Regions from separate parts of the Alteromonas sp. Mac1 genome, predicted to be linked through region 2. Evidence: predicted binding sites of a transcription regulator. Region 2 holds the regulator's gene; each other region holds the start of a gene.
What was found. The regulator sigma-54, encoded in region 2, starts transcription at its own class of promoters, with help from an activator protein. The targets are predictions, from matches to a motif close to GTTGGCACGNNNNTNGNNT.
Positions count from the first base shown of each region.

Region 1: AV939_RS18700 (Tll0287-like domain-containing protein) is a predicted target of sigma-54. The motif match lies at 5,488-5,506, and genes of this name have one in related genera.
Region 3: AV939_RS18805 (CsbD family protein) is a predicted target of sigma-54. The motif match lies at 2,186-2,204, and genes of this name have one in related genera.
Region 4: AV939_RS06500 (hemerythrin domain-containing protein) is a predicted target of sigma-54. The motif match lies at 6,239-6,257, and genes of this name have one in related genera.

Region 1 is NZ_CP013932.1:4,424,928-4,433,176, reverse strand. Features, by position in the region: gene AV939_RS18725 (Lnb N-terminal periplasmic domain-containing protein) at 1-266, opposite strand, end outside; gene AV939_RS18720 (sulfite exporter TauE/SafE family protein) at 518-1,288, shown strand; gene AV939_RS18715 (TonB-dependent receptor) at 1,429-3,522, opposite strand; gene AV939_RS18710 (hypothetical protein) at 3,601-4,023, opposite strand; gene AV939_RS18705 (sigma-54 interaction domain-containing protein) at 4,107-5,393, opposite strand; gene AV939_RS18700 (Tll0287-like domain-containing protein) at 5,546-6,184, shown strand; gene AV939_RS18695 (cytochrome ubiquinol oxidase subunit I) at 6,663-8,243, shown strand; gene cydB (cytochrome d ubiquinol oxidase subunit II) at 8,240-8,249, shown strand, end outside.
Region 2 is NZ_CP013932.1:988,697-996,945, reverse strand. Features, by position in the region: gene AV939_RS04180 (calcium/sodium antiporter) at 1-475, shown strand, start outside; gene AV939_RS04175 (KpsF/GutQ family sugar-phosphate isomerase) at 475-1,449, shown strand; gene kdsC (3-deoxy-manno-octulosonate-8-phosphatase KdsC) at 1,449-2,015, shown strand; gene lptC (LPS export ABC transporter periplasmic protein LptC) at 2,012-2,590, shown strand; gene lptA (lipopolysaccharide transport periplasmic protein LptA) at 2,559-3,110, shown strand; gene lptB (LPS export ABC transporter ATP-binding protein) at 3,113-3,838, shown strand; gene AV939_RS04150 (RNA polymerase factor sigma-54) at 3,914-5,398, shown strand; gene hpf (ribosome hibernation promoting factor) at 5,428-5,715, shown strand; gene ptsN (PTS IIA-like nitrogen regulatory protein PtsN) at 5,724-6,170, shown strand; gene rapZ (RNase adapter RapZ) at 6,205-7,050, shown strand; gene AV939_RS04130 (HPr family phosphocarrier protein) at 7,050-7,322, shown strand; gene mgtE (magnesium transporter) at 7,481-8,249, shown strand, end outside.
Region 3 is NZ_CP013932.1:4,442,057-4,450,305, reverse strand. Features, by position in the region: gene AV939_RS18820 (RNA polymerase sigma factor) at 1-467, shown strand, start outside; gene AV939_RS18815 (hypothetical protein) at 464-1,312, shown strand; gene AV939_RS18810 (CC0125/CC1285 family lipoprotein) at 1,302-1,823, shown strand; gene AV939_RS18805 (CsbD family protein) at 1,938-2,129, opposite strand; gene AV939_RS18800 (siderophore-interacting protein) at 2,347-3,126, opposite strand; gene AV939_RS18795 (hypothetical protein) at 3,605-3,781, shown strand; gene AV939_RS18790 (hypothetical protein) at 3,820-4,083, opposite strand; gene AV939_RS18785 (efflux RND transporter permease subunit) at 4,459-7,074, shown strand; gene AV939_RS18780 (outer membrane lipoprotein-sorting protein) at 7,172-7,954, shown strand; gene AV939_RS18775 (hypothetical protein) at 7,960-8,249, shown strand, end outside.
Region 4 is NZ_CP013932.1:1,547,470-1,555,718, reverse strand. Features, by position in the region: gene folP (dihydropteroate synthase) at 1-122, shown strand, start outside; gene glmM (phosphoglucosamine mutase) at 132-1,475, shown strand; gene tpiA (triose-phosphate isomerase) at 1,571-2,317, shown strand; gene secG (preprotein translocase subunit SecG) at 2,328-2,777, shown strand; tRNA gene AV939_RS06510 (tRNA-Leu) at 2,785-2,870, shown strand; gene AV939_RS06505 (bifunctional diguanylate cyclase/phosphodiesterase) at 3,045-5,339, shown strand; gene AV939_RS19990 (YqaE/Pmp3 family membrane protein) at 5,470-5,628, shown strand; gene AV939_RS06500 (hemerythrin domain-containing protein) at 5,726-6,169, opposite strand; gene AV939_RS06495 (diacylglycerol kinase family protein) at 6,380-8,032, opposite strand.

The DNA.
Region 1 (8,249 bases), 1.3 Mb from region 2:
GGAAATTGGCATTGGCGTTTTGGGGTTTGCGAAAAGGCGCGAATAGTTGCTTCAAGTTCTGAAAGTGGATCTTCAAAGCCATTTTCGGCTAAATAGAAGTTACTGTTATTGTGGTTAAGTGTTACCGCTGTTTGTTCAGTATGTAATAACTGTTTCCACACGCTGTGCGATGCAAGGTTATTTATATTTTGAGGCGCATTGTTAGCGTAAGCTAGCGTTACGGTACAAAAAAATATAATGCAACAACGGGTGAAAAAGGAATACAACGTCACTTCCTAAACTAAATCCATGTAAATTCGCATCAACGATGTAGAGACATACCGTTTCGTTGCGCAGTGAAGATTGCAGAATATGCCTGCGCTAAAGTGCATATACAAGTTCAAATAACAGATAATTTGTTACGAATTGCTACTAGGTGCCTTAAATTTGTCTTCAGAAAAGACAAGCTGTAATACGCTGTCTTCAACTTGTTTACGCTGGGGCCAATACAAATGAATAAACCGAAAAGGGGCTGTGCTTGGATCTCATTACTTATTGGCTAACCGCTGATGGTGCTATTTCATTAACTACCGCAGCCGTGTTGATTACCACCTCTACCATCACGTCCTTAATAACTGCCACCTTTGGGATTGGCGGCGGTGTTTTGCTTATTGCGGTAATGGCGGGAAGCTTGCCAGTTTCTGCACTTATTCCTGTGCATGGCTTAGTACAGCTAGGTTCTAACGGCAACCGAGCGTTAATGACCTTTCGGTATATTGACTGGTCCATGGTGAAGTTCTTTTCATTTGGGGCGCTGTTAGGGGCTGTGGTGGCGACGTTTATTGTGGTGCAATTGCCTTTAGTGGTTATTCAATTTGCTGTGGCGGGTTTTATCTTATTTTTGGTGTGGGGCAGCAAACCGAAGGCGCAAGAAATGCAACCTGTAGGGCGAAGTTTAGCAGGGTTAGTTACCACGTTAATCTCCATGTTTGTTGGCGCTACTGGGCCGCTAGTTGCCGCATTTGTGCATCGGAACAATTACAATAAAATGCAGATAACCGCCACCATGGCCTCGTGCCTTACCTTTCAACATGGTTTAAAAGCGTTTGTGTTTACCTTTGTAGGGTTCTCCTTTTTTCAATGGTTAGGATTAATTTTTGCCATGATTATAAGTGGTGCCGTGGGGACTTACGTGGGGCTAAAAGTACTCAAGAAAATTCCAGCCGATAAATTTCTCGTGCTGTTTAAAGTTATCGTTACCTTATTAGCAATCCGCTTAATTGTGCAGGCAATGTCTGATTTAGTGTAGGCCAACTTATTCGTTAGTTTTTCTGTATGAATTCGCCGGGTGAGAGAAAAAGGCACATGCTCGCGCCTTTTTCTCTTTATGCTTGTTATTCTATTTTTCACGCTAACCCGCTAATTGTGAGGGCTAGCGCGTAGCGGAATTTAAAAGCGGTAGCTCGCTGATACCTGCCATTCCCTACCTGTACCCGGTAATTTATCCCCTACCGCAATATCGGCACCTGATACGCGGTTAACCCCCGCTGTATGAGCGGTGTAGTACTTATCAAGCGCATTTTGAAGCTGTGCCGACACGCTAAAGGTTTGAGTAAACTGCCAGCGTGCCCCCAAATGTATAAGCCCGTAACCTGCTGTACTACTTTCGTTTTGTAAGGCAGAGGTATGATTTTGTGCGCCCACTAAATGCGAGGTGACCGACAACATAAGTGGGGATTGCATAAACTCGCTTTGCCACTCTATACGCGTCGTCAATTGCTCAGGTGCAATACGAAATAGCGCATCGTCTATGTCGTCTCTATTACCATGGCTCAAACTTGCTGTAGACGTTAGAAGCAGGTTGTCAGCTAGCTTACCGTTAATCGTCACGTCTAGTCCTTTAATAACAGCGTCTGTATTGATCCATTGAAACGGCGTATCTGATCCCATCATAGTCGAGAACATAATAGCAGCCGCATTACTGCTCGGTGTGCCAGCAATGTAGTTTTCTATGTCTTGGTAATAAAGCCGGGGTGAAACGGTCCAATCATTTTCGCTGTAGCTGATACCAAATTCAATCTGGCGAGCGGTTTCATTATCAAGTTCCAGATTACCAATATAATTGAACCCGTCAGCCATGCCACCTGTAATGCCTAATGGTAACCAGGTGTAACGTTCGTAATAGTTGGGCGCACGGTTCTTTTGCGATACACCCGTAAATACCGTCACCGTGTCGCTAACGGGTATTTGGATGGTGGCCGTTGCATCTAGCATATTGTAGGTTTCACTACGTTCGGCATTGTTGAAGTTTGACGCGAGCGTGGCTACCGCATCGTTCATCATAACCATGTTAGAGCCTATCGCATCGGCATCCATGTCAATTTGGGTATAGCGAAGGCCAATTAAATAGTCAGCGCTATTGGTCACACGATGCCACTCGGTAAAGCCACTGAAGGTATCGCGGGTAATATCGGTGTAGTTGTTAATGTAAAAAGCGCTGTTATTTGGGTTGGTAATAACCGAATTATTTCGGCTGTGTAAATGGCTAAAACCTACTTCAAGCTCACCATCAAGGGCAGGGGTAACATAGGTCGCCTCTACACCCTGACCGACAGAGTCGGCGTCGTTTTGCCTGGCCATACTAGCCATTGAAACCGCGCGCTGTGAAAAATTATCCATGGCGTGCTGATTACTATTCCCAAACACACTTACCTTCAACATGCGCTCGTCATCGGCTTGATATCGATAACCTAAGCGATACCAGGCAGCATCTATGAAGGCGATATCCATCGCAAGCGCCGCAGTGCCACTGTCGTTAGTATTCAGCGCTTGATAGCTGACATCTAGGCTATGCTTGCCCCAACTATAACCCGCGCGAAGCTTTCCGCCGTTTCTTTGATACTGAGAATTAGGGATGGCAATGCTTGAGCCTGCATCGTTAGAACCAGCCTCGCGCTCGTCACGCTGTTGGTGGGTGAATGCGCCGCTGATAAAACCATTGGCCGCGCCGTAAAAAGCATTGGCTTGGTACTGTTGTGCATTGCCGGGAGAATACGCACTGGCGCTAGCATTAAACTGCAGGCCATTGGCTTGTGCAAATAAGTGCTGAGCGTCAGCACGAATGTCTAGTTTACCGCCTAAGGTTTCAACTCCTGCGCTTACCGGTACTATTCCGCGATACAATACGGCCTGAAGGCCAGGTTCAGGTAATACATGCGAAAGCGGGGAATCCATGGCATTAGGGCCAGCGCCCGCGATATCAACCCCATCAATAGTCACGCCTACTCTGTCACCGTATAGGCCGCGATATTGTATTAACCCTGTCACCGGACCATTTCGAGAAATAGTCACGCCGGGTAGCGTAGCAAGTTGGTCGCCATAGTCAGCTTCGGTATTGGTAGAGGCAGAAACTCGTGCATTATTGGTAAGGGTTAGTGGCTCGCCAATAACGGTAATAACTTCGGTTGAAGCGGTGTCTTGAGCATACAAAAAAGGGGAAAAACCAGCAGTACATACTGCTAGTGCAATGGCTGTTTTTTTCATAATTAGTCCATTTTTAATTAAACAACGTCAGCGATAAAGCTGATAAAAGCGCGTTATAAATAAAGTGTAATGGTGAAACTATGAAAGAGGTGGAGCGCGGGAGAGCCCAGTTGCGTAGGCGTATGCCGTGTAGGGGCGCTGTGCAATTGCAGTAGCAAGGTTGTTAAAACGAACAAGGGTGATTAAAGGAAGTGAAAAATCAGGCGCCGTGACGGCGTTGGGTAAGTCAGAAAGCAGGCTATTGGTACAGTCGATGTGTACTACCGGTATCTTGCTGATATCTACACTAACATAAACAAACTCACCAGCATGTTCAGTCGCGCTTAATGATATCCAGCGCATGGTATTGCCGGTACAAATCAGTTCTATATCGTTGCTGCTGTCATTAAACTGAGTAGTAAATCGCTGCGCCTTTTCCATTGAAACGGCCGCAAGCCCCAAAGCCATTGCGTTTTGCAATAGCAGGGTTAAGCATACTAGCAGTGTAAATAATGACTTCAATGGCAAAGCAGTATTCTTTTTCTACCGGAACTTATTTAATAATACGTTAAAAATAGGATGTTGAAAGGGCTTTTTGCTGCGAGCTATTTAACCTTTAACCCTAGCGCTTGAAGTTTACGATATAAGGTTCGTTGGCTGACACCCAGAGCTACGGCAAGGGAATCTATACTGCCTTCGTGCTTTGCTACCACCTCTTCAAGGTACTTAGCTTCAGCAGCTTCCAGAGTAACAATGCTCGCGTTGTTTTGAGCAATGGGCTCGCTGACAAGCTCAGGTAAGTCTGTTGGGTAAATTACATTTTCATCTGCCAACAAATACGCCTGTTCTACAATATTTTTAAGCTCCCGAATGTTACCTGGGTAGGTGTAATGGCTTAGCACTTCAATAGTGGATTTGTGTAAGCGCTTTTTCGAGGGCAGTTCGTGCAACATATGGCTGCACAGCATAGCAATATCGCTTTGGCGCTCGCGAAGCGGCGGAAGATGTATAGGGAAGCCCGCAATTCGGTAGTAGAGATCTTGTCTAAATTCGCCTTTTTCCACTAAGGATTTTAAGTCTTTATGCGTCGCGCACACTAAACGAAAATCGGCCTTTTTAACTTGAACGCTTCCTACAGGTCGGTAGGTTTGGGTTTCAAGCAGCCGCAATAACTTCACTTGCATGGTAAGGGGTACATCACCAATTTCGTCAAAAAATAGCGTTCCGCCTTTGGCGGCATCAACCAACCCTTTCTTGTTTGACTGCGCGCCGGTAAAAGCGCCTTTCTCATAGCCGAATAATTCAGACTCAAAAAGTGAATCAGCTAACCCCGTACACTCTATTACAACAAAAGGCTTTTCGGCGCGGTGGCTGCTGGTGTGTAGGGCATGAGAAACCAGCTCTTTACCTGTACCTGTTTCTCCTTGAAGTAACACGGCTATATCGGATTTTGCAGCTCGGTTAATTTTATTCAGCATGGCTTTGAAGGCGGCAGATTCACCTATCATTTTTCCCTTGTTAGGGTAATTAGAGGCAAACGCGAGTTTATCCAATATTTCTAAGTAGCCAAGTAGGTCGCCGTTAGCATCGTGCACTGGGCGCATGAGAATATCACAGTAGCTTTGGCCGCTATTGGTGGTATGAATATGTACTACGCTTGCTGCTCGGCCGGTGTCTTTGCATTGCTGTATAGGGCAACTTTCGCCGCATTGATCACAAGGCTTGGTATTCCCGTGGGACACTTTAAAGCACTGGCTTTTCCCCGGAAAAATGTCCACAGGATAGGTATTACGATAAGGCTGATTAACCGCTTCTATTACATATTGATGATTAATGAAAATAGCGGGTTTATCGATGGCATCTATCATTGCCTGAACAATCGAGATATTCATGTAACAGCTTCACCTAGCGATACGGGGTGGGTATGAATGACGTATGCGCATAGTCTATACCCGAAAGATAACTAATCTAGGTTTAAGGTATCACATTGGCACGCGCCTTGTACGTATGTTGGTAGGTAATGCTCCCCATTGAGGAAAAGAATATGAAAATGAGATTAACGGCTGTTGTAATAAGTGGGTTCTTTTTATCGGCTTCATTATTAATCGTACTATCAACCGCGCTAGCGGCTGAAATGCCGCAGCCGCAAGACAGCATAGCGACACAACACGCAACTGAAACCACCCTGGCAGGCCCCGAAGATAAGCTAAACCAAGCACGTAGTAACGCCAAAGCATTAGGTGGTGCGCTAAAAGCTAGGCTTAAACAAGCCATTTCAAAAGGTGGTTTAGAAGCCGGGGTAGAGGAGTGCTATGTGGCTGCTGGGCCTATTGCAGAAGCGCTCAAGAAAGATGGTTGGACGGTAGGGCGCACAGCACTTCGTGTACGTAATCAAGGCAACAAACCTGATGCGTGGGAGGAAACCAAATTGCATGAGTTTGCAAACGCCTTATCTAAGCAATTGCCTATGCCGCTAGAAGCATCGCAGTGGAATGAGGAAACGGGCGAATTTCGCTATATGTCAGCGATTGTTACAGGGCAAGTGTGTACGGCGTGCCATGGTAACAATGTGGCACCTGCTGTAATTGATATCATTAAAGAAAAATACCCAGAAGATACCGCAACGGGCTTTACTCCTGGCAGTTTAAGAGGTGCTTTCACGCTTACCTATTCAGCCGAATAGCTTTTATTTTAAGAAGGTGCAACGGGTCTCTATCGCCATCCGTTGTATCTTTTTATCCCCTGTTCCCTATCCCCTGTTTCCTACCGCTTATTCCCTAACTCCTATCATTTTCACTTTCTTCTATTGTCTTTCCTCTCTTATTTTTTAGCAGTGTTTTTTACAAAGGCCCACGCTCTGTTCTCCACTTATCATTTAATTTAACTTTTATGTCAAAAATGGCGCTAATTGTCATTTTTGGCGAAGTTTCCTCTCATCTTGTTTGAGATGGATCAACGCGGCTGATTCGACTTAATGGAATAATTGCGCCGCACAGTAGGGAAAATCAGAGGTTAGGGGTAGTGGTGCCTTAGGTGGCGCAAAGCTTGCTAAACCTCATACAGAAGTATAAGTCTTACGGTGCGGTCTTTTAATTAAGGTTGTTGATTTAAATATAATTTTTAGCGGCTTGCCGTACTGTTTTTAACTAGGGAGAAAACCCATGAGCGATACGTTAGTCGAACTATCGCGGTGGCAATTTGCGCTAACTGCAATGTTCCACTTTATATTTGTGCCCTTAACCTTAGGGTTGAGTTTCATGCTTGCCATTATGGAATCCGTTTATGTGATGACAGGCAAAGAAATTTACAAACAGATGACTCAGTTTTGGGGAAAGTTGTTTGGTATTAATTTCGCCATTGGTGTGGCTACCGGCCTCACTATGGAGTTCCAGTTCGGGATGAATTGGTCGTACTATTCTCACTATGTTGGGGACATTTTTGGGGCGCCGCTGGCTATTGAAGGTTTGATGGCGTTCTTCCTAGAATCAACCTTCGTTGGGTTATTTTTCTTTGGCTGGGACAAAATGTCGAAGGGAAGACATTTAATGACCACATGGTTAGTGGCTATTGGTTCTAATTTCTCAGCACTATGGATACTCATTGCGAATGGTTGGATGCAATATCCCGTAGGCGCAGAATTTAACTTTGAAGCCATGCGCATGGAAATGACAAGCTTTGCTGAGGTTATATTTAACCCTGTAGCGCAAGTTAAGTTTGTGCATACCGTTTCAGCCGGCTATGTAACCGGTGCTATGTTTGTATTGGCTATTTCTAGTTATTACCTACTTAACCACAAGCATATCGCATTTGCCCGTCGGTCTTTCGCTATTGCTGCTAGCTTCGGCCTAGCCGCTACCTTGTCAGTTATTGTGCTTGGTGATGAAAGTGGTTACGAATTAGGTGAAGTGCAAAAAGTAAAATTGGCTGCTGTTGAAGCGGAGTATGACACTCATCCAGCACCTGCGCCTTTTACCGTATTCGGTATTCCCAACGATGAAAAAGAAGAAACCGAATACGCACTTCAAATTCCTTGGGCGATGGGCATTATTGCTACTCGTTCATTTACCGAGGAAGTTAAAGGTTTAAAAGAAATTAAAGCTGAGAATCGTTTGCGTATCCTTGATGGTATCAAAGCGTACGCGTTGCTAGATAGTGTTCGAGATGGAACCGCTTCAGCAGATGATCTCGCGCAATTTGAAGCACACAAAGATAATATGGGCTATGCCATGCTGTTAGAGCCATTTACGGATGATGTTACACAGCCTTCGGAAGCGGCCTTACAAAAAGCGGTAGATTACAGTATTCCTAAAGTTGCCCCTTTATTTTGGAGTTTCCGCTTAATGGTGGCATCAGGCTTTATTATGTTAGCCGTGTTCTTAGCTGCCTTCTATTACAGTACTAGACATAAAATAACCCAGCCTCGCTGGTTGTTGAAAGCGTCATTGTATAGCTTGCCGCTACCTTGGGTTGCGTGTGAAGCCGGTTGGTTTGTGGCTGAATTTGGTCGCCAGCCTTGGTCTATTGCAGAGATTCTGCCGGTGCATGCATCAACATCTAATCTGTCTATCTCAGACATTGTCACCACGTTAGTTGCTTATTCAGCGTTTTACACAGTGATGTTCATTGTGGCCTTTTACTTAATGAAAAAATTCGCCAAAAAAGGGCCAGTGCCTCCTGAAGATCACACGACGAATGAAGACGATGACCTTATCGACTTTGATGCTAAAGGAGCAAACGCATGATTGATT
Region 2 (8,249 bases):
AGATGAAATTCCTAACGATGTACCCACCTCTTCCGCCATTTTTTGGATTGTTGTTGGCTTAATATTGCTACCGCTGAGTGCACACTTCTTGGTAGGTTCAGCAGTAGAAATAGCCAAGTACCTAGGTATGTCGGATTTAGTTATCGGTTTGACCATTATAGCTCTTGGTACCAGCCTGCCCGAATTGGCTGCCAGTATTGCAGGTGTGCTTAAAGGGGAAGACGACTTGGCCTTAGGAAATATTATTGGCTCTAATATTTTCAATTTACTTGCCGTACTAGGCATGCCGGGCTTAATTTCCCCGGGCGCGTTAGACCCTGACGTTTATAACCGCGATATGTTTGTTGTGCTTGGGCTAACTTTATTATTGTTCTTATTTAGTTTCACCTTGATGGGTAATCGTCGAATAAGTCGAAGAAATGGCGGCTTATTGATTGCTTGCTTTATTGGTTATCAATTTTGGCTTTTTGCGTAATGTCACAAGAAAATAGCTTCATCACTTCAGCTAAGCGCGTCATAGAAATAGAAGCGCAGGCAATATCAGCGCTTGCATCTCGTATGAACGATGACTTTGTTACTGCATGCACTTTGCTACAAAACTGCGTAGGCAAGGTTGTGGTATGCGGCATGGGTAAATCAGGGCATATCGGGCACAAGATTGCAGCAACACTTGCCAGTACCGGAACCCCGTCGTTTTTCATGCATCCAGGCGAAGCTAACCATGGCGACTTAGGCATGTTAAGCAAAGGTGATGTGCTACTCGCTATTTCTAATTCTGGTGAAACCGCAGAGCTCGTTAACCTATTACCCATCGTAAAGCGCTTAAACGTGCCGGTTATTGCAATGACTAATAGCGTAACCAGTTCGTTAGGCCAGCACGCAGACGTGGTATTAAATATCAGCGTAGAAAAAGAAGCGTGCTCTTTAGGCTTAGCACCTACCTCTAGCACTACCGCGACGCTGGTAATGGGTGATGCCCTTGCCGTCGCGCTACTTGATCGCAAAGGTTTTACCTCTGACGATTTTGCGCTTTCCCACCCTGGTGGCAGCTTAGGCAGAAAACTATTGCTTAAAGTAAGCGATATTATGCTGACGGGTAGCGAATTACCCTTGGTAGACGAAAACGCCCTGGTTGCAGACGCGCTATTGGAAATTTCCAATAAGGGTTTGGGTATGACAGGGGTTATCGATAATCAAGGTATATTGATTGGAATTTTCACCGACGGTGACTTACGCCGTATTTTAGATGCCCGCATAGACTTGCATACCGCAACGGTTACACAAGTGATGACCAAGGGCGGTAAAACAACCATGCCAGAGCAACTCGCCGTGGAAGCGCTAAACTTAATGGAAACCCATAAGATAAGCGCGCTTATGGTAACGGATGAAACCCGCAAGCCTGTGGGCGCGTTCAACATGCACATGCTACTCAAAGCGGGAGTTTTATAATGAGCGACACCCAAACAACCGTAAATACACTTTATACCGCTATGCCTGAAGCTTTGTATTCCTCGTTAAAGCATGTTCGATTATTAGTGTGTGATGTAGATGGTGTGTTTTCGGATGGCCGTATTTACCTCGGTAATGCTGGCGAAGAGTTAAAAGCATTTCATACTAGGGATGGCTACGGCGTTAAAGCGCTCGTGAATTCTGGAGTAGCGGTAGCGGTCATTACGGGCAGGCGCTCTGCCATTGTCGAAAATAGAATGAAAGCGCTGAATGTTGCACACATCGTGCAAGGTGAAGAAAATAAGTCTGACGCACTGGCCGAACTTATGACTCGCTTATCACTTAAGCCCGAGCATGTGGCGGTGGTAGGTGACGATATGCCAGATACCGGCATGTACCCTCACGCTAACATAAAAATTGCGGTAAAAGACGCCCACCCTGCGGTTGCCCAACAAGCGAACTGGATCACCGCATTGCCAGGTGGCTTCGGTGCGGTACGTGAAATATGTGACACTCTACTTCAAGCAAACGACAAACTGCACGGCATTCAAGGTGCTAGCGTATGAAGGTATTAGGGTTTGACCGATTAGGCTTGAGTATTTCGGTGTTATTTATATTGGCATCCGCCATGTATATTCCGATTTGGATGGAAGAAGATCCTACCCAGCAGACTAATCAGGGGTTAGATGCATTAAAGCCCGCGTACAAAGCCAAAAACTTAACGACCACCTTGTATAATCAAGAAGGCCAGCTAAATCACAAAGTATTTGCGGCGTCGATGGAACATTACGACCAATTGGGCTTTGTTTTATTCCAAAAGCCCAGATATACATTGTATACCGACGATGCACAGTCTCCGTGGGAAGTGACCGCGACAGAAGGTACTTTGTATAATAACGAATTGATACAGCTAGAAAATAATGTCGTTATTGAAAACCAAAGTGTCGATGACTTTGTAAGAACAATACGCACAGCGTTTATAGAGATAAACCTGTACACTAAGCAAATGACATCTGATCAGCCCGTGGAAATACGTGGCTTACAATATGTGATTAACAGCAATGGGTTTAACGCCAATTTGCGTACCCAGGAATACGAGTTAATAGACCATGTACAAACCATTTATTCGCCTAGCCACTAAAGCATTAGCGACCAGCCTAGCTGTTAGCCTATTCGCTACTGTGGCTATAGCGGCTGAAAGCGACTTTAACAAACCCATTAAAGTCGACTCGAAATCGCAATTTGTTGACGGCAAAAATAAAACCTCATTGTTTAAAGATGATGTACGAATTACCCAAGGTTCTTTGGTAATAAATGCCGATGAAGTTGAAGTTATTGCCAGCGAAGGTGATGGACGAGAGATATTCGTTGCTCGCGGCAAACCAGCCAGCTACTCGCAAGAACTTGAAGACGGTGCCACCGTCACAGCGAAGGCCAATGAAATTCGCTATGAAGTGGTAAACCGAACTATTTCTTTACAAGGTAGTGCTGAATTACAGCAAGACACCAGTAAAGTACAAGGCGACAAGATTACCTTTGACATGGTTACAGAACAATTGCTTGCAACAGGCGGCAAAGACGGTGAAGGTGGCAGAGTAACTACCGTATTTACGCCTGAGGCAATACGTAAAGCGTCATCGAATAACGAAGGCGATAACTAATAATGGCAACGTTGAGCGCACAGAGCCTTGCAAAGGCGTATAAAGCACGTCAGGTGGTTCGCGATGTAAGCTTATCAGTATCGACTGGGCAAATCGTTGGATTACTCGGCCCAAATGGTGCCGGTAAAACCACTACCTTCTACATGATTGTTGGCTTAGTGCCCCTTGATAAGGGCAAAATCAGCATTGATGACAGCGAATTAACCCACGAGCCCATGCATGAACGTGCACGCCGCGGAATTGGATATTTGCCGCAAGAAGCCTCGATTTTTAGAAAATTGACGGTGTTTGAGAACATCATGGCTATCTTACAAACCCGTAAAGGGTTAAGTTCAGCAGAGCAAGAACAAGAAGCCGATGCGCTACTTGATGAATTTAATATCAACCATATACGTAATAGTACGGGTATGAGTTTATCCGGTGGTGAACGTCGCCGAGTAGAAATCGCGCGAGCTTTAGCCGCTGATCCGCAATTTATTTTGCTTGATGAGCCATTTGCTGGTGTTGATCCTATATCGGTTAATGATATAAAGAAGATTATCCAACATCTTCGTGACAGAGGAATTGGAATCCTAATCACCGATCACAACGTAAGAGAAACACTGGATGTGTGTGAGAAAGCGTATATTGTGAGCCAAGGCGAACTCATCGCGCAAGGGACGGCAGAACAAGTTTTAAGTAATCAGAAAGTAAGGGATGTATACCTAGGAGAACAATTCAGGCTATAGTTACTGTAACCGAATTGTCATTTTCAGTTTTAAGTACGGGTATATTCACAACAAGAGTTTAAAAATAAGACGTAGATGAAACCATCTTTACAGCTAAAGTTCAGTCAACAACTTACCATGACACCGCAGTTGCAGCAGGCAATCAAGCTGCTGCAGTTGTCTACGCTCGACCTGCAGCAAGAGATTCAGGAAGCACTAGACTCAAACCCACTTTTAGAAGTTGAAGAAGGCGGCGATGACCACCCTGTTGAGAAAAACAACATGGATGGAGATGACCCTTCTGTAGAAGCAGCTCCTACTGCATCTAGCGATTCTTTAGAAGCAGGAGACGCGCTTGAAAAGAACGACCTTCCCGACGAATTGCCAATTGATAGCACATGGGACGAGTATTACTCGGCCTCATCTGCACCCGCTCCAGGTCCCTCTAATAATGATGACGACCAACTGTTTCAGGGTGAAACTACCGACAATATTCAAGACCATTTGCTTTGGCAGATGCGTTTAACCCCGTTTTCAGATACCGACCGCGCAATTGCTACCGCCATTATCGACTCAATTGATGAATCTGGTTACCTCAACGTACCCATTGAACAGATTTTAGAGTCAGTGAATTCCGACGATGTTGAAGAATTGGTTGAAATGGACGAAGTTGAATGCGTACTAAAACGTATTCAAATGTTCGACCCTATCGGTTCAGGTTCACGTACTCCGCAAGAGTGTTTGCTTGTGCAGCTTCGCCAGTTCTCAGACGACACGCCATGGCTTACTGAAGCAAGACAGCTTATCAACGAGTATTCAGACCTACTTAGCAGCAAAGACTACCGTACGTTAATGCGCAAGAGCCGTTTGAAAGAAGATCAACTTCGCGAAGCCATGCGCTTATTGCAAACGTTGAATCCTCGTCCAGGTAGTGCATTAATTACCAAAGAGCCGGAATACGTTATTCCTGATGTTTCGGTAAACAAAAAGAATGGCCGTTGGGTGGTGGAACTTAACCCCGATAGCCTGCCTAAATTAAGCGTAAATCAGCAATATGCTGCCATGAGCAGACGCTCTAAAAACAGCAGCGATTCGCAATTTATTCGCTCACACATGCAAGAAGCCAAATGGTTTATAAAAAGCCTTGAGTCAAGAAATGACACCTTGATGAAAGTAGCGAACTGTATTGTGCAGCAACAAATGGGCTTTTTCGAGCACGGCCCAGAAATGATGAAACCAATGGTGCTAAATGATGTCGCAGAAATGGTAGATATGCATGAATCCACCATTTCACGTGTCACCACGCAAAAGTATATGCATACCCCACGTGGCATTTTCGAATTGAAGTATTTCTTCTCTAGTCACGTGGCAACGGAATCTGGTGGTGAGTGTTCATCTACCGCTATTCGCGCGTTAATTAAAAAGCTTGTGGCAGCGGAAACGCCCAGCAAGCCATTAAGCGATAGCAAGATTGCTCAATTGTTGGCCGAACAAGGCATTAAAGTTGCCCGGCGAACAATAGCAAAATACCGGGAATCATTATCGATTCCGCCGTCAAACCAACGCAAAAGCCTTATCTAAAGGCCTTGATAATTTAAGGAAGACGAAATATGCAAATCAACCTTACCGGTCATCATGTCGAAATTACTGACTCTTTGCGTAGCTATGTCGATACTAAGTTCAGCAAACTAGAGCGTCACTTTGACCACATATCTAATGTGCATGTCATCCTGAACGTCGAAAAACTCAATCAAAAAGCCGAAGCCACCATGCACCTTAGCGGCGCAGAAGTGTTTGCTTCATCTCATAATACAGACATGTATGCGGCGATAGATAGCATGATCGACAAGCTCGACAGGCAAGTTATCAAGCATAAGGAAAAGCTGAAAAAGCACTAAATATTAGTATGGAAATTCAAGCCATAGTAAGTTTGGACCGCACCGAGTGTGCGGTTCAATGTAATAGTAAAAAACGTATTTTAGAGATTATTAGCGACATTGCCGCTAAAAATAATCCCGACATCGATCAGGCCACAGTGTTAGCTAGCCTACTTGCCCGTGAACGAATGGGAAGTACGGGTATTGGCAATGGCATTGCATTGCCTCACGGTCGATTACCGGGTTTAGAACACGTTATCGCCATTATTGTAACCAGTAACCCTGCCATCGATTTTGATGCGCTTGACGATCAACCCGTAGATATATTCTTTGCCTTGTTAGTGCCTGAAGAGAAAACAGAAGGTCACTTACAAACACTTGCTACCGTTGCCGGTAAACTAAGTGATAAAGAAACGGTGAAAGCCATTAGGCGGGCCTCCACCAGTGACGACATTATTACGGCTTTAAGCCAATAAAGCACAGCACCATATTTTAAAGGGAGAAATGCAGGTGAAACTGATTATTATCAGTGGTCGATCCGGTTCAGGAAAATCAGTTGCGCTACGTGCCCTTGAAGACTTAGGCTACTATTGCGTAGATAATATTCCGGTTAACCTTCTCCCTACCCTTACCCATACTGTGGTTGATGAATATGACCAAGTCGCGGTAAGTATTGATGTAAGAAACCTGCCAAAAAATCCAGCCGACTTGGTAGAGATTTTAGATTACCTACCCTCGTCTTGGTCTATGACCATTGTGTATATCGACGCCAGCGACGATGTGCTGGTGAAGCGTTTCAGTGAAACACGCCGACTTCACCCGTTAGCCAAGCTCAACAAATCCTTATCTGAGTCGATAAAAGCCGAATCAGATTTACTTGCGCCTATTGTTGAGCGCGCCGATTTGTATATTGATACAGATAAGCTCACCATTCATCAACTCGCAGAACTTATTCGCGAGCGAATTCTAGGTAAGAAAAGCTCTCGTTTGGTATTGGTGTTTGAATCGTTTGGCTTCAAGCACGGCATACCTAAAGATGCCGACTATGTATTTGACGCCCGCTTTCTACCCAACCCCCATTGGGAACCAGATTTAAAGCACTTAACTGGCTTAGACGCTCCTGTAGAAGTGTTTTTGGGCTCTCAGCCTGTTGTGACAAAATTTATTTGGCAAATTCAGAACTTAATAACCACATGGCTGCCACATTTGGAACGCAATAACCGTAGTTATGTCACCATTGCGATTGGGTGTACTGGCGGTCAGCACCGCTCAGTATTTATTGCGCAATCGTTAGCGAAAACCTTTGGCGAAATGCACCCAGATGTTCAAATTCGCCACCGCGAGTTAAACCAGTAATGACTATTGAAAAAACACTTACTATCGTCAATAAGTTGGGCTTACATGCCCGCGCCGCCACCCAGTTGGTTCAATTAGCCAATCAATTTGACGCTAAAATCGTGCTGGTTAAAGGCGATAAGAAAGCCGATGCGAACAGTGTGTTGGGCTTAATGATGCTAGAAAGCCACCAAGGTGAACAGGTGAACGTAGTGGTTGAAGGGAATGATGCTGAAGCAGCACTAAACGCCATTGAAACCTTAATTGAAGGCCGTTTTAACGAAGACGAATAATACTACACTTGCCTGTGTTACGACTTTCTGAATAAAGCCGCTTATAATTTCATCATATAACCCGTAATTGTCTGTCCCCGCTGCGCTTTTGTCATGACAGCGTCATGGCAAGTGCGATATCCTATCGTTATAAAGAATTCCATTTTTAGGCAAAAGCAGTGGCAGAAGCGCTGGTCTCAAAATACGTACAAAGCCAACTCAGGGCACTTAATGGCGCGTTAATTAACGGCCAATTTGTTTCTGTACGTAAGCTTCTGCTGGAATTACCCCCTTCTGATGTTGCACATATTCTCGAATCTAGCCCAAGCCGCACCCGTGACGAACTATGGGAGCTTATTGATGGTGACTTCCACGGTGATATTCTAGAAGAACTTTCTGACGACGTACGTAACGGTATCATCACCAAGATGCTGCCTGCCAACGTAGTAGACGCGTTAGAAGAAATGGATACCGATGACTTAGCGGTTACCCTTAGCAGCCTTCCAGAACCAGTGCTGCAAGATATTCTTGATTCAATGGATGCACAAGACAGACTCAGAGCTGAACAAGCGCTGTCATACGGTGAAGAGACTGCTGGGTTCATCATGAATACCGACACCATCACTCTTCGCCCTGACGTGACCATTGATGTTGTACTTCGTTATATTCGCCTTAAAGGCGAATTACCTGAAAACACCGATACCTTTTATGTAGTGAATCGAACTGATAATTTAGTCGGTATCGTTCCGGTTACGCGATTACTTACCGCAGAAACCGAAGCCAAGGTATCGGATGTAATGGATGAAGAGTCTGAAGCCATTCCTGTTCATATGCCAGATGATGAAGTTGCCAGCTTGTTCGAACGTTATAATTGGCTATCAGCCCCGGTGGTTGATGAAAAACACCGTCTAGTCGGCCGAATTACTATTGATGACGTGGTTGATATTA
Region 3 (8,249 bases), 1.2 Mb from region 2:
TCGTTCCATCATTAAGAAAGTTTGCGTTTTCACTTACGGGCAATATACATGATGCTGACGATTTACTGCAAAATACAATTGAGAAACTACTGACTAAACCTCTGCCACAAGATGCCACGTTAATGGCATGGGCATTTCGAGTTTGCCGCAATTTATGGATAGATGAATATCGAGCGCAAAAAGTAAGAGCAAGTGCGGCGGTTAACCCTGAATTGCAGGCGCAGGATGAGGCGCACTTGGATGAAGCGCTTTCAGGCGGCATTACGTTAAAGCAAGTGAGTAAAGCTATGGGGGAATTACCCCCAGAGCAAAGAGAGACCTTGTCACTTATTGCGATTCAAGGCATGAGCTACTCAGATGCTTCAGAGGTCCTTGAGGTACCGGCGGGGACGATTATGAGCAGGCTTGCTAGGGCACGAAGCAAACTCAGTAATGTGCTAAATCCACAACAGGAGGTGGTGCTATGATTATATCTGACGAAATGCTTTCAGCATTTTTAGATGCAGAACTTAGCAATGAAGACATGGAATACGTGAGAGCGTCGATTGCCAGTGATCTCGCTTTGTCAGACCGTTTAGCGTCTTTGGCACAGGTAGACATGATGGTGAAAGCGGCAGCTGATGCGGCAACGCAAAAACCTTTACCTAATAGCGTAGTGGCTATGCTTGCAGACGATGTTTCTTCAGAAGCCTATCTTGAGCAAGCGGACTTCGACTCAGATCATGTAAGTTCAAGTCATGCAGGTGAGCGCATGCCACGCAATGTAACCTCGCTTAATCGCAAGCCCAAAGAATCTAGACGTAGTGGGAAGTGGAAAGTACCTTTATCGTTAGCGGCAGGTGTGGCGTTAGTGGCAGGACTAACCTGGATGCAATCGGAGCAGACAGCCCCCCTTGACCCAGCAAGCACTTCGTCAACGAATAGCCATTGGGCGAATGTATCTAAAGCCCTCGATAATAATTTAACGGGCGAGATGATGGTGACCGATGCGGGTATGGAAATAGTGCCACAATTGTCGTTTATGAATAATCAATCTCAGTTGTGTAGGCAGGCGCAGATACAAGGTGAAGATGAACTGAATATCATGATTGCATGTAAAAATGGTCAGGGCATTTGGCAACTTCACGCCAGTAAGCTGATAACAGCGGGTCGCGATAAAAGTGAGTATCAAACAGCAAGTGCCAACAAAGTACTTGATGAAGAGATAGGTTTGTTAATGGTGTCCACACCATTAAATAGAGAGCAAGAGAAGCAAGCTATTAATCATGGATGGCAGTCTAAGGCTGCCGAAGGAGTAGTTAATGAAAACTAAATTTATAGCGTTTCTAGCAGCGATAGTAATGACAGGGTGTGCGAGCCAACCCGATTACCGACAGGCGTCTAACGGCGGTTTTGGGTATACCGAAAGCAAATTAAGCGAAACCCAATACCGTGTTCACTTCAAAGGCAGAGGGTCGGATAAGAGTAAAGCCATGGATTATGCCATGTACCGCTCGGCGGAATTGACCTTACTAAAAGATTACGATTGGTTTGTAGTAACCGACCGGGAAACCATGGTAGATAAAGAGCGTGTTCAAACATCACCTCAGGTTGGCTTTAGCCAACGTTATGCAAGGGTAACTGAGTGTGGCGTTATTACTTGTAGAACCTCTTACCATCCTACAACCCAGTTTGAATCTGGTATCTTTGTAGGCGGCTCACAAAAAAGCGAAATCGAAAGTATTTTGAATATTGAGATGGGAAAGGGTACTCGACCCACCTCGGCTACCAGCTTTGATGCGAGAGAAATCAGCAACAACTTAAAGCCTGATACGGAATCTTGATGCTAAGTCCTGACAAAGGGTTTTAACCCTGAAGGCTAGATTCTTTTATACATAAAAAAAGCCCCAAATGGGGCTTTTCTTGTATTGCAAGCCATTAGGGCTTGGGTGAAGTGCCTAATTGAAATGGCTGTCCACTTCTTTTTCGGCTTCTTCACGGCTTTTGCCGTACGCTTGTTGAATCTTGCCTACTAGCTCTTCACGACGACCGTCAATCACGTCTAGGTCATCATCGGTAAGTTTACCCCATTGCTGTTGTACCTTACCTTTCATTTCTTTCCAGTTGCCTTCGATACGATCATTGTTCATATGTTGCTCCTTTAAAAAGAATAACCGAGTGGTTATTGTGAACTGCACTTAATAAGTAGCAATCCTCGTTCCAAAGATTAACGTCTTGATCAATATGGACTTTCGTTGATTTCTATAAAGGAGCTATTGCCAGCGCCCTGCATTATTTACAGGGCGCTGAAAGTCGTACAGGGTTTTATGCTTACGCGGCACAGCAAAATCGTTGCTTAAATGCTAATTAGGCAAGCTGTTTCGCAAAGGCTTCAACATCTTGGCGTTTATCTATCTTATGTTGATCTTCACTGCGGCCTTCACGCCAATAACTACTGATATAAACTTGGCTGTGAGGTACCTGTTTTTCGTCTTTTAGCCACGAACGAATTTTTCTCATCTGTGAAAATTCACACGCAACCCATACCGCGGGCGTTCCCTGTGGCCAGTTAGTGCGCTGCAAGGCGTCAGACAAGGTTGCTTCTTTTTTAGATACCCACTGAATCGATACGCCTTCAGGTTTTTCTAGCACCGTGGCATCCAATTCATGTTCAATAGCAATAACGGCAATGCCTTTAGTATGGCTGGGAAGCGCTTGTAAATAGTTGCGAATACTAGGCAGTGCAGTCATATCGCCTGCGAAGAGCACCCACTCGTAGTCTTCAGCTAACGCTTTACTGCTGCCGGGGCCTGCAATCGTTAGCTTATCGCCTTCTTTTGCACTTAGCGCCCATGCTGCCGCGGGGCCAGTCACCCCATCTTTAACATGCACTACCATATCGATGGTCATTTGAGCTTTTTGTCTATCGAAGCTATTTATTGTGTAGGTTCGCATCGCAACGGGGCTATCTTTCGCAGGCTTTACTATAGGGTTGCCATTTAAATCAAAAAGTAATTTAACGTAGGCGCCAGGACGAGTTTCTGGAAAGTCTTCTAATGTAGGGCCGCCAAGGACAATACGTTGCATGTTGGGTGTTACGCGGAAGGAATCGATAACTTCAACAACACGAGGTGCGGGTTTAGACATGATTTTCTCCAAATAGGACAGTGGCAAGAGTCTATTTGATAATGGTTCTCATTTCCATTTCTAAGATTGGGATGAAACCTAGCTAATAATTCTGGTTTTTAGAAAAGTAGGTAGTAATACGCAAGAGAGGAATTTTATTACAGGCAAAAAGAAAGGGGCTAAAGAGCCCCTTAAGAAAAACACAACATAACTTGGAAAACACATTTACACTTCACAAAGCCAACACACTAAATGACTCCATGTATTAGTAAGAGCGGGGAAATAAAGAAAAGTTCAGCAAAATAGAAAAATAAATAAAAAAACTTTGAAACAATGATTTTTAGGGCTTCTTTGACCTTATATCTCATTGTTTTCAAAAGAAGGGCAAGGAATAAAAAATAAGTAAGTAAATAAAGCTACACGCAAAAAAATGCCCGCCAAAGGCGGGCCAAAATCAGAGGTATATAAAAGGCCGGGAAGGGCCTTAGAGGGGAGAGGCATGCTGTCGGGTGACAGCACACTAATAATATCGATGACATTACTAGTGTTCCTCAATATGGCCATTGCTGAAGGCATAATGCCGGGTCAACAGAGCCAAATAGGTTACAATCCTTTGTTGCACATGGACATCAATGTCTGTGCCAGTGATGTGGGTATCCAGCAGCAATCGCGATAATAGCGTTTGCAACTCTGCATCCTGCAGGCCTTTGTGACTTAATCCAAGTCACCATCACACTCAACTGGCGCAAAAACAGATAATCGGTCATTCACGTCAACAGCTTCCTTAAGCGAATCAACCCACTCCGTGGTGATTGCTTTGTCGACATCAATGTCAACCTTGCGCGTCATTAAGACGTATCCCTTTTCAACATCCGTGTTGGTGTTAAACGTATTTAACTTTCCGATAAACAACAGAGCGACTTTAACCTTGCTATCAATCCTTGCATCCTTGGCCGACGAATTTCCTTTTACGTCCAATGTTGTCAGCCTGCGCAGATAAAGTCTGTAATGCCATGGTTACCTTCGTGGTAACGGTATGCCTTCCTAGCATCATGTTTACATCTGTTGTTATCCGTTAGTCTAATTAATGCTAAACTCGTGCCAATCGTTAAAGGCAATTCAATTAATTTGTAAATAATTGATATATATCTATTTTGTTCTGTATTTCTACATGTTGGCACTTTATAAGCGTATGTTTAAGAAAATGGGTGGGAAAATTTTTCCTACCGCTATGTCGTTTCTTACCGACATGTACACGCAAAATTACACCTAAGGTTACTTTGCCTAAAAATGTGCTTGTTTACTGAACAAACCATAAATATAATAAAAATCTAATATATTGAGGTTTTTGATATGAAATTAGCAATCGATGTGCTTTTGCATGTAAGCACGCACAAAGGGCGATGGGTTTATTTTTTTCTCGCTGTTTTAACGGCATGTGCCGCTTTTCAAATGCGCCTGATTCAGATTGATACCGACCCCGAAAACATGTTGGCCGAATCTCATAGTGCTCGCACCTTTCACAATGAGGTAAAACAAACCTTCGCCATGCACGATGCGATAGTGGTTGGTCTGGTGGTAGCGGATGATCTTGCAAAAGGCGACGGGGCCAAAGACGGCGAGGCTAAAGACGATCAGGTCAAAGATGGCATATACTCGCCAGAAAACTTGGCGGCCATTCACCAAGTGACCAACCATGTGCTCGCCTTAGAGGGTGTTATTAGCCAAGACGTCATGGCGTTTTCAACGGTAGACAACATTAAGCAAGGTAGTGACGGTAGCCTGGAATTCTCATGGCTAATGGCCAGCCCACCTGAAACCGCAAGTGCAAGTGCACAACTACGAGATTCTATCGAAAAGCTGCCTTTATTGTACGATACACTTGCTGCCTCTTCAGGCAACGCTGCTGCTATCTATATTCCCATTGCCGATAAAAATGAAAGTTATCGCATTGCCCAAGATATTCGCGCTTATTTAGCGAATGTTGACACGGCTGGCCAATGGCACATCACAGGGTTACCTGTGGCTGAAGATCAATTTGGGGTGGAAATGTTTGTGCAAATGGCCATTGCTGCGCCTGCAGCAGGTGCTATGATTTTTATTCTTCTGTTCCTATTTTTTAGAAATTGGTCTCTTGTTACGGCACCCATGATAGTGGCGATGGGCACGGTTATCATTACCATGGGGGCTCTCATTGGTATGGGGTTCACCGTGCACATCATGTCTTCCATGATCGCCATTTTTCTAATGCCTATCGCGGTAGTCGACTCAGTACACATATTGTCTGAATTTTCCGACCGTTATAAACCTGGTGAAAACGCGGGCAAAGTGATCACTCAAGTAGTTGAGCACTTATTTAAGCCCATGCTTTTTACGTCGCTCACCTCGTCAGCAGGTTTCTTCTCCTTAATGCTAACGCCCATTCCTCCTGTGCAAATCTTTGGCGCTTATATTGGGTTTGGTATTTTGCTGGCATTTTTGATTACCCTTACTTTTATTCCTGCTTATATATCTCGAATGTCGCCCGCAGCATTAAACAAGCTTCAAGTAGCGCTGCATCAAAGTGAAGAAGTAGGCAATAGTGAGGGTAGTAGTACTTTTCTAAAGCGTACCGTTAATAAACTGCGCTATATTGCGCTGAACCACCGAGCGCTAATTATTGCTGTATTTGGTGCTATCACCCTTGTATCAGCGTGGGGTATTACGCAAATTAATATCAACGACAACCCTGTGCGTTGGTTTAAGCAAGACCATGAAATAAGAGTGGCAGACAAGGCATTAAATGCAGAGTTTGCGGGCACATATAACGCCTATTTGGTGATTACAGATACCAATGAAAGCACTGATGCAAGCAAGATGTTAAACGAGGCACAATTACCTGCTAGTTTAGATGAGTGGGTTGAGCAAACCCAAGCCACGATAAACGAGAGCGACGATGCTAACAAAATGTCGGAACTTGCCATGCGTATTGATGATGCGCTGTTTAGCAACCTCAACGATGATGAACAAACGGCGTTAGAAAGTTTATTGCAGGTCGTTGATGCCGCAAATGGGCATGCCAATACCTTCCAACAGCCCAAGGTGCTTAAGCATATTGAAGGGTTGCAGTCGTACTTGGCTACCCAACCTTTAATTGGTAAAACCCAGTCTTTGGTTGATGTCGTCAAAGTGGTGAACCGTGAGTTACGCTCAGGCAACGAAACAGACTATGCATTACCCGCCAACAACCGAGGCGTGGCACAAACCTTAATGCAATATCAGTCTTCCCACCGTCCGCAAGACTTGTGGCATTTTGTTACGCCGGATTATCGCCAAACGCTGATTTGGTTGCAGCTAACCAGTGGTGATAATCAAGATATGACGAATGTAATTTCGCTTGTAGAAGATTACTTTGCGAAGAATCCATTACCACAAGGGCTAAGCTACGACTGGGCAGGTAAAGCTTACTTAAATGTGGTGTGGCAGGAAAACATGGTAACAGGCATGTTGGAAAGTTTGCTTAGCGCTTTTGTCATTGTGTTTGTGATGATGGTATTGCTGTTTCGTTCTTTTGTTTTTGGTGTGCTTGCCATGCTCCCCCTTACCATCACTATTACCTTTATTTATGGCCTTATTGGCATTGTAGGCAAGGACTACGACATGCCTATTGCCGTGCTATCGGCGCTCACCTTAGGCTTATCTGTCGATTTTGCTATTCACTTCCTTGCTAGGGCGCGGGAAATTTATAAAGAAACGGGCAGTGTGCCAGAAACATTAGACGCTATGTTCGATGAGCCAGCTAGTGCGATAACGCGCAATGCGTTGGTAATAGCACTGGGCTTCACGCCTTTATTGCTAGCGCCGTTAGTGCCTTACATAACGGTGGGTGTTTTCTTAGCGAGCATCATGGCGGTATCTGCCTTGGTGACTTTGTTGGTCTTACCCTCGGCCATGGTATTTCTAAAACGTTGGGTTTTCAAAGGAGCTTAATATGCGTAATTCAATGCTTCAAATCGCTAAAGTTAGTTATGTTTCTTCTCACATAACGGCGAGCAAGACGGCAGTTCGTATACTCGCCGCTACTATGATGGTGTTAGGTATTTTTGGAAGTGCTAGTGCATCTGCCGTTGAAGAGGATATCGCCAGTATTATTGCAAAGTCAGAAAAGGCCGCCTATTACGCTGGTGGTGACGGTAAATCGATGGCTCGAATGATTATCGTAGACAGCCAGGGCCGCAAGCAAATGCGCCAATTCACGATTCTGCGCAAAGACGTGCTAGACAATGAAGGCACTGAAACGGGCGATCAAAAAATGCTGGTGTTTTTCAGCCGTCCAACCGAAGTAAAAGGTACGGTGTTTAGAGTTGAAAAGCGCACCAACATTAATACTGATGACGATCGTTGGTTGTATTTACCCGCCCTTGATTTGGTGAAGCGAATAGCCGCGGGTGATAAACGCACCTCGTTTGTCGGCTCTCATTTTTTCTATGAAGATGTGTCGGGTCGGGCAGTGTCAGAAGACAACTTCACAATGCAAAACACTACCGACACTCACTATGTGTTGCGCGCAACGCCTAAAAATGTAGGTAGCGTAGAGTTTTCCCACTATATAGTAGAGATAGATAAGCAAACCTATTTGCCCACGCTGATCAACTTTTTCAAAGGGGATGATAATTACCGCCGAGTCGAAGCCGTGTCAGTAGAAACAGTTCAAGGCTACCCGACGGTAGTGCGAAGCAAGGTGTCTGATTTAGCATCAGGCGGCTATACCCTAATGGAATTTCGCGGTATTCAATACGATATTGCGTTGCCAGACAGCGTATTTAGTGAGCGTAGTTTACGCGTGCCACCACGAGAGTTTGTGGAGTAATCGTGATGCGGGGAAAGAAATTACGTGGACTAGCGCTACTGGCAGCAGCGTTGTTGGAAACAAGTGTTTCACTTCCAGTGTATTCACAAGAACTCAAGAATGAAATTGCGAAAGACGTACCCGTCAAAACTGAACAAGTTGATAACCCAGAGGCTACTAGCGACGATAATTTGGAAAATGAAGGCTGGGACGATGACAGCTGGAGTGACGATAATTGGGACAACGAAGACTGGGGCGAGCAGGGCAAAAACGCCACCGCTTATACCTTTAGTGGATTTGTCGAGCTAGCGGCAGG
Region 4 (8,249 bases), 560 kb from region 2:
CGGGAAGTATTACCCTCGCTACAATTGCAGCACAGCAAGGTGCGCATATTATCCGCGTTCACGATGTACAGGAAACGGCGGACGCAGTTAACATTGTTAATATGCTAACAACAATAGAATAAGGAACCTTCATGGGGCAGCGTAAATATTTCGGCACTGATGGCATACGCGGTAAAGTGGGCGAAAGTAATATTAATCCCGAATTTGTCATTAAGCTTGGTTGGGCAGCAGGGAAAGTGCTTGCCGGACGAGGCACTAATAAAGTACTTATTGGCAAAGACACCCGTATATCTGGCTACATGCTAGAGTCTTCTTTAGAGGCAGGCTTATCTGCTGCAGGTATTGATAGTGGCTTGCTTGGTCCTATGCCTACACCGGCTATTGCTTACCTAACGAAAACATTTCGTTCAGAAGCTGGTATTGTCATTAGTGCTTCTCATAATCCTTATTACGATAATGGGATTAAGTTTTTCTCAGCGGATGGTTATAAGCTAGACGATGATATTGAACTGGCTATAGAAGACATGCTTGATAAGCCAATGACATGCGTTGCTTCTGACAAGTTAGGAAAGGCGACCAGAATTAACGATGCTGCTGGCCGCTATATTGAATTTTGTAAAGGTAGTTTCCCGTCTGACTTATCTCTTACCGGTTTAAAAATAGTAGTAGATTGCGCACACGGCGCTACTTATCATATAGCGCCGAATGTATTGCGCGAGCTTGGTGCTACGGTAGTTGAAATTGGTACCGCGCCAAATGGTTTAAATATTAATGAAGGCGTTGGCGCCACTTCGATGGACGCAATCGTTGAGAAAGTAAAAGAAACCAACGCACATCTTGGATTTGCTTTAGATGGTGACGGCGACCGTATCATGATGGTTGATCATTTAGGCAATGTGATAGATGGCGACCAAATTGTATATATGATTGCTCGCGATGCACTTAAAAATGGTCGTATGCAAGGCGGTGTTGTAGGCACATTAATGAGCAACCTTGGTTTAGAGATCGCCTTTAGCAAGCTAGGCGTTCCTTTTGCACGAAGCAAAGTAGGGGACCGCTATGTCATGGAAATGCTTCAGCAAAAAGGCTGGGCAATTGGTGGTGAGAACTCGGGTCACATTCTGAATTTGGCCACCTCTTCTACCGGCGACGGCATTATTGCTGGCTTACAAGTTATCGCTGCAATGTTACGCTCAGACTTAGATTTACACGATTTAAGCAATGGCTTTGATATGTATCCTCAGTGTTTAGTCAACGTGCGTTATCAAGATGCTAGTCAAGATTATCTAGCCCACGCTGATGTGCAAGGCGCTAAACAAGAAGCAGAGGCTGCATTAGGTAAGAAAGGCCGCGTTTTATTACGTAAAAGCGGAACCGAACCTCTTATTCGCGTTATGGTAGAGTCTGATAATGAAGGGCATTCTTCCAAGTGGGCAGAGCATATTGCTGAAACTGTTCGTAAAGTCGCCAATTAGTTGGCAGAACTGGAAATTTCGCGTTTTATACTTGTATATTTTTACTGAAATCGTTAATATCACGCCCGCTTTAAGACAGGGCTAAGGTCTGCATTGTGAATAACAATAAAAGAAAGCCGCTGGTAGCGGGCAATTGGAAAATGAACGGTAATCGTTCTCTAGTCACTACGTTCAACGATGCATTTGAAAATAATGCACTTGTTAATGTTGACGTAGTTATTTGTCCTCCTGCTTTATATCTTTCAGCCTTTTCTACTCAAGCTTTTGCGCTGGGTGGTCAAGATGTTAGTCATCTTGATAATGGCGCTCACACGGGTGACCTTTCCGCTGACATGCTCAGTGAACTTGGTTGTACGTACGCCATAGTAGGGCACTCAGAGAGAAGAGACGACCACGGCGAAAGCAATAGCTTAGTGGCCAAGAAAGCAAAGAAATCAATTGCAAGTGGATTAACCCCAATTATTTGCGTGGGTGAGTCACTTGATATTAGAGAAAGTGGTCAGGTTGAGTCTTTTATTGGCGAACAACTTGATGCATTAGTCGACGGTTTAACCGTTGAAGAGCTTTCTAAATCGGTACTTGCTTACGAGCCTGTTTGGGCGATAGGTACTGGAAAGACAGCTTCACCTGAACAAGCGCAAGACGTACATGAATTTATTCGTGGATACTTTGCAAAAGTAGACGCAGAGCTTGCTCAAGGGTTACGAATTTTATACGGCGGCAGTGTTAAAGCAGATAACGCTAAAACACTGTTTGCACAACAAGACGTAGATGGTGGCCTCATTGGTGGCGCCAGCTTAAAGACAGAAGATTTTATTTCAATTTGCCAAGCGGCAAACTGACGAGGTAATTATGGTTTACGAAGTGCTACTGGTAGCATATTTAATTGTTGCATTGCTGTTGATTGGTTTTGTTCTTATTCAACAGGGTAAAGGTGCAGATATGGGCGCTTCTTTTGGTAGCGGCGGCTCAAATACGGTTTTCGGTTCAGGTGGTTCTGGTAACTTCATGACTCGTACTACAGCCATTCTTGCAGGCTTGTTCTTCTTTATCAGCCTTACATTAGGCGCGATGACAGCAAACCGCGAAAGTGCAGAAGACGAGTGGGATAATTTAGAAGTACCAGCGGCTGTTGAAGCACCAATACAAGCGCCAGCTGATATGGACGTTCCTGTTATGGATTCGCCTGCAGAAGATGCAGCAACGGAGAATGACATTCCAATGGGTGACGCTTCTAATGCTGAAGTCACCGAAGGTGATGTACCTAAGGCTAACGCTGACGATTCAGACGTACCTAACTAAGATTTTTGCGGAAGTGGTGGAATTGGTAGACACGCCATCTTGAGGGGGTGGTGAGCATAGCTCGTGCGGGTTCAAGTCCCGCTTTCCGCACCAACTTTAAAAACCGGCTTTTAGCCGGTTTTTTTGTGTCTGTAAATTTTTTACAAAATGAGGAATTACACCAACCTAGCGACTATTAGTATTGCGGTATTTGGGCTATGCTACTAACTCAATTAGAAAAAGTGAATGTACGTATTATGTATAGAACGGTGCGCTGGGAGCGGTAGGTTGCAAATATCACTTCGACAAAGTCTTTTTAGAACCCTCCTTGGCGGGATTTTTATAGCCTCACTCCTCATTGTTGCAGGGGTTTGGAAGTCAGCTAACAACTTAGTAAAACAAAATATTAGCCAAGATATCGCTGTTACTGAAAAGGTACTGCATAGGCTGATTGAAGATCGCCAAGCCATTATAAAAAATGTATCTAACGTACTACTTCGCTCCTACGACTTTCGCCAAGCCGTGGGAACTGCAGATTTACCTTCTATACAAACTGCTTTAGAAAGTTATGCGTCGCGTATTAATTCCAATGTCATTGCATTAGTGAATTTAGATCACACCATTGTTGCATCTCATAGTGCCTTGTTTAAACCAGGGGAAACCTTAGAGGCGAGCACCGCTTTGGTTGCGAAAGGCTACGAAAGCGGCTTTTTCCTTATTAACGACTCATTAATTCAATTAAACCTCTATAAAGTAGAGATTCCCACATTACGCTATTACATGATTATCGGTGTGGAGTTTGACGAAACATTACTACAAGAATTAAAAAATCTTGTTGATGCTGAAATTATTATCACCAATGTCACTGACAATATGCCCATTGCATCAACACTTTCGCCAGAGCAAGTAGAATCAGTTTTAACAAGTGATCCTACGCCTTCTTGGGTTGATGTTACATTCAAGCAAAAAAACACCTACATTAGCCGTGAAGTTAGCCTAGTGTCGATGTCGGAACTTCCTGTACGCATTACTATTGCCGTTGATGTATCAGATGCCTTTCAGGCGTTTACTGACATCCAATTAAGTATTCTCGTGTTAACCCTAGTTGCGGTTCTGGTGGCGTTGGGGTTCTCAATGCTACTGGCTAGAAATGTGAGTAGTTCTGTTTCTAATCTTGTGGAAGCCGTTAACCGCGTAGCTGGAGGAGAATATGGCGCTACACTAAATGAACCCGCTAAACTTCGAGAAATTAGTGAGCTGGCTTCGGCAGTGGATAGCATGCAAGAGAGCATTCAGCACCGAGAAAATCACATTCGGTATCAAGCGCAACATGATGTGCTAACCGGTTTGTTTAATCGAAATTACGTGGAAGGGTATTTTGATGGAAAAATGTCTGAAAACGTAACCTTGCAGGTTGTTGCTATTACGATTATTGGCTTTAGAACCACTAACGACCTTTATGGGTATTCCAACGGTGACAACACGCTCAAGGCACTCGCTACGCGCTTGCTTCGCTGGCCTGGCACCTCTGCACGTTTAGCGGGGGGAGAAATTCTCTATATTACCGATACGGCGTTAGACGAAAACCAAATAGAAACACTGAAACACATTTTAGAGCAGCCCGTCGAAAGTAACTTAATTTCGATCCCAGTTAAGGTAGCGATGGCCGTGGTGTCTTGTCCTCAGGATGCTACCAACTCAGAAGAGCTATTTCGTAAAGTTAATATTGTTACCGACGAAGCTATTCATTCTAATGCATGGTGTGTTCACTATCGGCCCGAACTTGAGGCTAAGTACGTTAGGCGTTTAACCATTACCACCGAGCTTAAGCGCGCGCTTTCTAGCAATCAAAGTGAGCTTTCTATGGTGTATCAACCAAAAATTGATCTCAGCACGATGAAAGTATGCAGTATGGAAGCGCTAATAAGGTGGAATAACGAAACCCTTGGCTTCGTACCACCAGATGAATTTATTACTATTGCTGAACAGGCAGCTCTAATTGAGCAAGTCACGACTTGGGTTATGCAGCAAACCATTGCTGATTTATCGTACTTCAGGCAGAAAGGCTATGGCTTTACGGTAGCGATGAATTTATCAACCCAAGATATTCAAAATAAGCCGTTACTGGATAAATTGGTTTCTATGCTTACTGATGCGGCACTTTCACCCGATGCGCTAGAGCTAGAAATAACAGAAAGTGATTTGGTAGCCGATGCATCGCTGGCTATTGAAAACTTGAACTCATTGACCAGTAGGGGGTTTCACTTTGCAATCGACGACTTTGGCACTGGCTATTCATCGCTTGCGTATTTGAAAAACCTGCCTGTAGATACCATCAAAATTGATAAAAGCTTTATTTTGTCGTTAGCAACCGATGACAACGATAAGCAAATAGTTCATACCGTGCTGGGATTAGCTTCTGCATTTGATTTGAAAGTGGTGGCTGAAGGGGTAGAAGACGAGATATCGCTAAATATTTTGAAAGAGTGGGGCTGTGATATTGCACAAGGTTTCTTCATTAGCCGACCATTAGCGAAGGATGCGCTAGAAGAGTGGCTAGAAAATTCACCTTTAGGTGAATAGACGTGAACCATTAAATTCCTTATTGTTGGCAGTATATATGCATTATAAAATCAAAGCCTGCTCAAAAACGTAAGAAATTGCAGTTAGAGTGGGTAAACTGTGAAATTACTTCAAAAACAAGGATATTATTATGGACATTATTCGCATTATACTTTCAATTTTACTGCCTCCTCTAGGCGTGTTCTTACAAGTTGGTATTGGCGCTCAGTTTTGGATAAACATCCTTTTAACATTGTTTGGCTATTTTCCCGGTGTTATCCACGCCGTGTACATTATTGCTAAACGATAGTTTATTTTACTAAGTTTTAGTAAAATCAAAGATTAAAAGAAAGGCCAGTCTATGACTGGCCTTTTTTGTATCTGTAAGGTTCATGTAAAACTCACGCCTAGTGAGGCGCGAGTTCTTTTGCCATTTCTTCTTGATAAGAGTCGGCAAGCTTATTCTTTTGAGACTCGTTGAGAAGTCGACCAGCGACTTGGAAAAACTCTTGCTCTTCATCAGCAAGGTGGTGCTCAACTTTTTCCTGAAGAGTTTTTAAGTGACGTAACCATCCTGGGGAGTCCATTTTGGTCTCATCCAGTTTTTCAATGAGCTCATCAATTTCATGATGCTCTGCAATACCGTGACGGGTTAGATCTACAGCGTCATCTTTTTTGAGTAGAGGAGAATAAAAATGGCGCTCCTCTGCAACAGCATGACTTTCAAGCTGGTTTTTAAGCTCTTGGTAATACTCTCTGCGTGCAGCTGTGTCTCCACTGGTCTCAGCGAGAATTTTAAGCAACAGCCTTTGTTTCTCATGGTCTTGGCGTAACGCTTCGAAAATCTTCATCGGTAATCCCTCAACTAGTTAAACTAAAATGTTGCGTAAAAAGCACTTTACACTTTACACGTTTAGCTAATGCGAGAAGCGTTCCACTATATTAAGTTCACTAAGTCATTGTAAATGCAGCTTTTAGCGATTACTTATTATTACAATACATAAGTAACCGCTTAAATAATGCATTTCTTACATAGGGTCTGCGGTAATCTTTACCTATGGCTATTCCGCAGCGGATTGACTGTTATTTTGCACATGGTCTATGCCAGTCAATACCCGAAGACTTGCAGGGTGTGTTGTGATACTGATTTCACGTGCACTGAAAATCTCACCATCAACCGCATAAGATACTTCTTCATCAAAATGAAGGGATATTGATGGGGTTTGTTTGTGCCTGATACTGTCTGAACTGGTTTTATATTCTTCAGGCCCAAAAACAAGCTCTGCCAATGAGAGTAGTTGTCGGTCAGAAGAATCTTGTGGAGTTAGCCAGGTGATATCTAATTTACCATCAGTAACATCAGGTAGATTTCCACCTTGAGCAAGTGCGGTGGTAATTGGCGCGGCATTAGCTATCACTAAGCTTGGTGTATCTAAGCACTGGGCTTCTTCTTCATCAAACTTTACTTGAAAGCTAAGATTGTCATTTTTCCCTATGGCTTCCCATAGCCCCTTAAGGTAGGCAAACTGTCCACCCGAGTCTTTCTCGCCTCGATCCGCGGCGGAAATCATATGCTCTTCAAACCCGACCGCAGCAACTAGTAACATCATTCGGCCATTACACTGGGCAGTATCGATATCTGCAGTTTTGCCGTTAATGATGATGTCACACGCTGTACTGATGGGAACAATTTTACTGGCATAACCATGGAGCACCTGACACAGCGCATTGGCAGTACCAAGTGGAATAACCCCAAGTGTGACGTTTTTATCGGTAAGGGCATTGGCCACTTCGGTAATGGTGCCGTCGCCTCCACAGGCGACAATAATTTGCGCCCCGTCGACTAAGGCCTCTTTAGCCAATACTTCACCGTTAACTTCAGCTGTTGTTTCTTTAACGGTAACTTTAAACTTTTCGTTTAGTCTTGAAAGAATATCCGCCTTTTCAACTTCCCATTTACCTCCTCCAGCAACAGGGTTGGCAATAAGAGTAAGGCGCTTAGTCAATGACAAGCTTCCGCCATTCTTTATTTTTTCAAGTGCTGCTAACTGATGTTTGTTGAGTCTTGCTGTTGAACGAACCGCTTGAATTTTATCCATCGCATCTAAAATGGATAACGAAGGATCCCTAGCCAGCAGGTAGGCGGCTAGCACTAATACAGAACGACCTCTACCCAGTGCGCAATGCACAACAACATTTTTACCTTCAACGAGTTGTTGATCTAACCAATTAATCGCAAGGGTAAGTTGTTCTTGGGTGGGGCTGGTATGATCAAGAACTGGAATGTTCAAATAATCAAAATCTAACTGATAGGCAGTCCAATCTAAACCATCAAATTCTGCAGTAACGTCTAAAATAGCATTAATATTGTTGTTTTTAAGCATATCCACATGCTGAGAAGACATGCGACAACCTAAATAAAGCTGGTCATCAATTCTTTGAAACGGAGGTACCTTATCTGTACGCCTTGCATACTCATTATACAACCAGCTTCCCAATAAAAATGGAACAAAAACCCAACGTATGTAGATAGGAATTGAACCATCTTCGCGTTTTCTGAACAATGCAGGGTAGTTAAGCAAGTAGGCGCTACTCACTGCAATCAGCGAAAAGCTGATCCAAGCAAAAATGACAGAGAGCCACAATGTTGGGCTAAACCAAGTTAGCATAAGTGCTAAAATTGCGCCGAGTACATAATATTTAACCATCTTCATACTGTTCACATTTCCTTTGTTCAAAGATTTAATTCATTTATACAGTGGTTACGCTATTTTTGTTTATTACTAATAGGCAACTATGAAGTTAGAATGAAATTAATCACCAAAAATTACGTTTTATTAAAACTTTATAACTGAACTGAGTGATAAATAGTGGCGTATTAATGCCTTCTAAATTTTCACTGTAGTAAGTACATTCATAAACAGGCGAATT